DNA from 2 places in the Allobacillus sp. SKP2-8 genome. Region 1 is predicted to be linked to the other one. Evidence: riboswitches for the same ligand, from Rfam matches in the RefSeq annotation. Region 1 holds a riboswitch; the other holds the start of a gene.
What was found. Region 1 has a riboswitch for cobalamin ahead of FPQ10_RS02030 (prenyltransferase/squalene oxidase repeat-containing protein). Riboswitches for the same ligand answer to the same signal wherever they lie in the genome.
Positions count from the first base shown of each region.

Region 2: it holds a riboswitch for cobalamin, as region 1 does, so the genes downstream of both, FPQ10_RS07210 (ABC transporter substrate-binding protein) here and FPQ10_RS02030 (prenyltransferase/squalene oxidase repeat-containing protein) in region 1, are expected to answer to the same signal.

Region 1 covers NZ_VMHF01000001.1:394,993-398,194, forward strand. Annotated here, with positions in the region: gene FPQ10_RS02030 (prenyltransferase/squalene oxidase repeat-containing protein) at 1-1,876, opposite strand, end outside; cobalamin riboswitch at 2,040-2,233, opposite strand; gene rplS (50S ribosomal protein L19) at 2,382-2,726, opposite strand; gene trmD (tRNA (guanosine(37)-N1)-methyltransferase TrmD) at 2,858-3,202, opposite strand, start outside.
Region 2 covers NZ_VMHF01000006.1:75,013-78,214, reverse strand. Annotated here, with positions in the region: gene FPQ10_RS07215 (FecCD family ABC transporter permease) at 1-374, opposite strand, end outside; gene FPQ10_RS07210 (ABC transporter substrate-binding protein) at 378-1,379, opposite strand; cobalamin riboswitch at 1,506-1,688, opposite strand; gene FPQ10_RS07205 (helix-turn-helix domain-containing protein) at 1,808-3,067, shown strand; gene FPQ10_RS07200 (enoyl-CoA hydratase) at 3,067-3,202, shown strand, end outside.

The DNA of each region.
Region 1 (3,202 bases):
CTACCTCAGTTGGATTTGTTGTTAGATCCTCTTGTGAGTTATTTTCTTTTGATGGATTATTTACAATCATCTGAGTTGGCTTTTCAAGATTATGACCTGTACCATCAAACACACCATAAATGCTAAAATGATTCGTTTGGAAAGAGATTGTTCGAGTTTTTGAATCATATTTTCCTGAATCAATATGCTCCCATTCATTCGTTTGTTCATTAAAATAATAAGCCTGCGGATTCTGCGCTTCTTGTTGATTGACTTGGAGTGTTAACGTAATTTCATTGGTGCCGAAATCGCTGACTTTAGCATCACCCGCCATCAACGTAAAATCATAAACAGAGCCTACTGCGTAGCCTGCTGAATATTTTTCCATTTGAATGGTTACTGGTGCTCCATTTGCTTGCTTCGCTAATTGACTTAGAATCTCCGTTGGGATGTGTACGGCTGCATCTTCTTTGTTAATTTTTAAATCATTCTTGCCTTTGATCAATGTATCAATTACTGTTTTCTCTAAATTTATCGCTAATTGTTCTTGAATCTTTGCATTCTTGGGTTGGACCACAATCACACTATCATTAACTTTTTTAACATCTTCAATAGCCACAGTGGTTTCCATCATTTTAGTTGCTTTCGTTGTTGATTTAACTTCAATTTTAATTTCCTTCTTAGATGGATTTTCCTTTTGTTCTCCCGGTGACTGTTCTTCTTCATCAGTGTCTTCGTCTGAACCTTCCTCATTATCTTTTAGTGGAGTCTCTTCCTCGTTATCTCCTTCACTTGGAGATTCTTCTTCATCATCTTTTATAGGAGGTTTTTCCTCACTATCATCTTCACTTGGAGGTTCTTCTTCGTTACCTTCTTCGCTATCGCCAAAATGATAAAGTGACTTTTTTCCTTTTAAAAAGTAATCATACGCTACCAATGCTTGGAAAGCTTGTTCGGTAGCCATTGCATTTGATACAACTTCTCCTTGAGTGTGTTTAAATCCACCATCTTCATTTTGATAAGATAATAGATGTGAAATTAAGCTATTTTCATTTTTTACAAACTCTTCATTCGTTGGATCAATTCCATTCGCTGATAAACCGATAATAACTTGTGAAGCAGCTTCACTTGTAATTCCTCCTACAAAACTTCCGCCATCAAAACCTCCGTCCTCAGTTTGAATATCTGATAGCCAGTTAACTGCGGAATCTATCGACTTTCGGACTTCTTCCTGGTCATTATATGGACTTAACCCTATTAAAGCCATTGCCGTTATATCAATGCTCGGCGATTCGAAATTTGTATTTAAATGCCAACTGCCATTTTCATTTTGGTTATTTAATAACTCCTTAATTAGTTTTTGTCTCGTCCATTTAGCATCATTTGGAACTTCAAAATTTTGCGTGTCTAAAGCAATTAAAGCAAATATCGGACCGTTATTCCCTTGGAAAGTCATTGTATCAAACCCACCACGACGTTCAGGGCTGTTATAAATTAGCTCAATAAGGTTTTTTCCTTCAATCTCAACTTGTAACGGGTTGATTCCGACAGCCACAGCAGCAATTACCAATCGCTCGATATCAGTTATTTTGATACGGCCATTTTCTAACCCTTTAACCACTTGGTTTTCTAAATGTTCATAAAAAAACGTGTCGGTATAATCATTGGGAACTTGCTTACCGGCTTGAGCTAATCCGATAGCTTCCCATTCACTAATGACTCCCTTATTTAAAATAAAATTACTAGCCGCATCTATTGCTTGTTCAATTTCATTCTCTGTAATTTCAGTAGAACCCAAATTTTCTACACTTTCAGCAGACGCTGTGTTAATACCAATAGAAATAATGAGCACAAACGAAATCACTAAATGTGATATAAAACTAAAAATTCTTTGCATTAATTACCCTCCTAGTTAGTAAAATCTATTAAATAAACCTATTTGAACATAAAAAAACATCTCTAACGAGTAGAGATGTTCAGTGGGCATTCTATCACTATGGTACATTTATGTATTTCAGAATTAGCATAGTCGTCGCCACACCTCCCTATCCTCGTAGGTTGAATGGTGCAAAAAACAGGCAGGTCTCCTGGCTTATGGTCGTCATTTTCTAAATCCTTCCCATCATAAGACAGTGGAATGTTTTAGAAAACTCGCAATATACAGTGGCGGGACCGCGCCGGATTTCCACCGGCTTCCCTTTTAATGATTGATTAAAAAAATTTAATCGAATCAACCTGTTTTTACCTATTCAATTGTCTATAGTCTATATCTTTCGTCAACAAACGTCAAACTTATTTTAATTATCAGCATTTTTTTATGTATAAATACAAAATGAAAGACAAAATAAAAAAAGCTGTTCTGAGTACAATAATTTGACTCAGAACAGCTTCTTATTTTTTCATTAGCGTCTTTCTTTAATTCTTGCTGCTTTACCACGAAGGTTACGTAGGTAATAAAGTTTCGCACGACGAACTTTACCTTTACGAGCAACGTCGATTTTAGCAACACGCGGAGAATGTACAGGGAATGTACGCTCAACACCTACACCATAAGAAATCTTACGGACAGTGAATGTTTCGCTAATTCCACCACCACGTCTTCTAATTACGACACCTTCAAAAACCTGAATACGCTCACGGCTACCTTCGACAACTTTTACGTGAACTTTCACTGTGTCTCCAGCTCTGAATTCAGGCAAGTCTGTACGCAGCTGATCTTGAGCAACTTGGTTAAGAATTTCTTGCATTCTGCTCACTCCTTCCAACAAAATGCTCTTACTTTCTAAGAAGTAGCGGAACATTGTTATCACGCTTAACGAACTTAAGCACATCAATTAATATATCATACCGCACTAATAGATGCAATGAAAATTCCGTACTACTTTTCGTCGATTATTTGTGTCAAAAACTTTTGTTGTTTATCCGTTAAGCCTGCTTTGTCAATTAAATCCGGCCGCCGTTCATATGTTCGCTTAAGCGATTCATATTCACGCCAATCCTCGATTTTTTGATGGTGCCCAGACAAAAGGACGTCCGGCACACGGTGACCTCGAAAATCACTCGGTCGTGTATAATGTGGATGTTCCAATAGATTGGTGGAAAATGAATCTTGCTTCGCAGACTCATCATTCCCTAACACACCTGGCAAGAGTCTCACAACACTATCTGTAACGACCATGGCGCCAAGTTCTCCACCCGTCAATACATAGTCACCGATGGATAT
Region 2 (3,202 bases), on a different contig from region 1:
GCCATCACTAAAGCAGCACCGAATGAAGCGCCTGACGAAACACCTAAAATAAAAGGATCTGCAAGCGGGTTGCGCAATACACCTTGGTAAATTGCTCCTGCCAGTGATAATGCCGCACCCACCAAAGCACCTAAAATGACCCTTGGCAGCCGGATATCCCAAATAATTGTTTCGGTTGATTCCTTCCAATCAACCGAAACCCAGTTTTGAACAATAGGAATTTTTGAGAGAACGACTTTCCAAACAACAATAAAATCAATACTTGCTGCACCCAACGTAATGGATAGGCTCATCACGATCAATAATAGAATCGATAAAAGAATTGACCAAAAAGCAACTTTTCCAAACGAGTGGGTCGATGTTGGATGTTTCATTGGTTACTCCATTAAATCGGGATAAAGGATGTTTACTAATTGTTCAAGTCCTTCAATCAACCGTGGACCAGGACGTGACAGAAGATCATTATCGATATTATGGACTTCTTCATTTTGAATAGCCGTTACATCTTTCCAGTTTTCTCGTGCAAGGACTTGTTCCTCGACGTCTTCCATGTAGTAGCCGTATGTCGTGATGATCACATCAGGGTTCGCTTCAATCACCACTTCTTCGTTCACCTGTGGCCAGCCTTCTTCTCCAGCCATGATGTTTTTACCACCAGCGATTTGTAGCAGCTCATTCATGAATGTATCTTCTGCAGCTGTAAATAATTCTTGATCAATCTCAAACCAGACGGATTTCTTTTCGTCTTCAGAGAGCTCGGCCGTTTTCTTTTCAATTTCTTCTATTCTGTTTTGCATATTTTCGACGGTCTCATTGGCTTTCTCTTCTGTTCCAACCGCTTGACCAGCTAAACGTAAATCCTCATAAGTTTCTTCCAATGTTTGTGCACCGAGTACAATAACTTTCAAGCCTTTGTCCCGTAGTGCTTGAATATCATCTCCATTATTTAAATCAGCCACTACCAAATCTGGCTCTAGTTCGACAATTTTTTCGAAATTTAAGTTCATGTCACCGACTTTTTCAATATCGGTTACTTCTTCCGGATAGTTGGACCATTCATCTACACCTACGACTTTGTCGCCACCACCAACAGCGTACACAATTTCAGTCGCACTTGGGATGACTGTCACAACTCGCTCAGGTTCTTCTTCAATGGTTACTTCTTCCCCTGATTTATCTGTTAAGGTTACAGATTCGGAGGCTGCACTCTCTTCATCATCTTGCGCCTCTTCTTCCGACGTTTCCTCACTTGATTCATTTTCCTCTACTTGCGTTTCTTCCTCATTTGATGTGTCGTCTCCACCTTGACATGCCGCTAACCCAATAACGAATGCCATGACCAATAGGATTAAAAACTTTTTCCAACTTCCCATCTTCATGTTATACTTCCTCTCTCATCAGTATTATTGTATTTTTCGCATAAAAAAGCTCTGAATCCTTTGTCATAAGGAGCCAGAGCATACATAACAATATCGATGCGCAGGCGATCCTTTGACCCGAAGGATTGAAGCCAAAACAAATAGGCAGGTCTCCTGGCTTAGAGTCATTGCATTCCATCCCTTCCCATTTTTAAAAAACAGTGGTTCGATGGTTTGCTTCTCATTACAGTGGCGGGACCGCGTCGGATTTACACCGATCTTCCCTATTATGTGAGTCGTAATACTCACACCTACACGTTTCGATTATACGATTGTATATTCATCATAATTCGAGCAATTATTTTCGTCAAGATAATATCTATCCTTTTATTAATATTCAAAAAAGTATGGTAATATATAGTTAACTGGAAAAAGTAAGGTGAAGAAATATGGATCTTGGTGCCATCATACAATACTATCGTACCAAAAAAGGTTATACGCAAAAACAGATGGCGGATGGCATTTGTTCTGTATCTTATCTAAGCAAAATAGAAAACGAGATGATCACGCCGAAAGAAGACGTAGCGAGATTGTTATTTGACCGGTTAGACATCAGTTACGATGACATCACGCATAGCGATAACCACCAAATTATCCGTAAAATTTTAAAACTATATAAGCGGATCAAAGAAAAAGATTATGAAGCGGCAAAAGAATCTATTGATGAATTGAAACGAATCCTCACACCTTTTCACGCACCGGAAGCATTGAACATCTTTCAATTGGTATATTTTTATTTCATCATTCAAACAAGAGAAAATGAAAAAGTTGAACAAATGTACCAAGAGGTCCTGCGTTTGGAAAATCGTTTTGAAAAAGAAGAGCTTTACCTTTTCCACAAGGTTATTGGCCTTTATTACAATTACAAAGCACAACCAAATAAAGCTCTCAATCATTTTGAAACAGCGAAAGCAATGTCAGTGAAATGGACAATCAAAGATACAGAGATCTATTATTTACTTGCTCTTTCATTGACTAGAATCCGGAAGCCGGCCCAATCGAATTATTACTGTCAAATCGCTAAGGATCAATTCGAATCAGACTTCTTATATACGAATGTTACCGATTGTTATATTTTATTTGGTGTTAATTATATGTTGCTGGAAGCTTATGACGTTTCAGAAAAATATTTTTTGCAAGTGTTACATTCGAAACCAATGGGGGATTTGCCCGACGTCCAGCGACGTGTTAAGCATAACTTAGCCATTCTTTATTTTTATATGGAAGAATATGATCGTTCCATTTCTTATATGGAACAGTTAAACAAATATGATTATAACTTATACGACAAAATTCAAGCCTTTTACATGCAAGCAAAAATTCATTATTTGAACGATAATGATAAGCAAGCCATCAAGTTTCTTAATAAAGGTGAAGAAGCCCTTAGAGAAGTGAAATACTTGAAATTCCAATACCAATTCTATGTACTCAAACATCAAATATATAACAAAACAAAAGACCCTGAATTCCTGAAAAAGGCTAAAAATGTTCTATTGCCTTATTTCCAACATTCAGGTGAGAAGAAAACAATCAAAGAACTTTCTTTAATTCTGGGACACCAATCTTATGATAACGGCGATTATAAGCAAGCAGCCGATTATTATAAATTTTTGATTGATCAATTTAATCACGTAAAGGATGAGGTGTAATGAGTAATACAGTAACTGTACAGTATGAAGAAAAAGTCGCTAAAATCACATTGAATCGACCTGACAAGATGAACTCGATGAACCAGGAAATGTTGGAGGAAATGGCCACCAAAATGGAAGAGGTCAGTCAAAGTG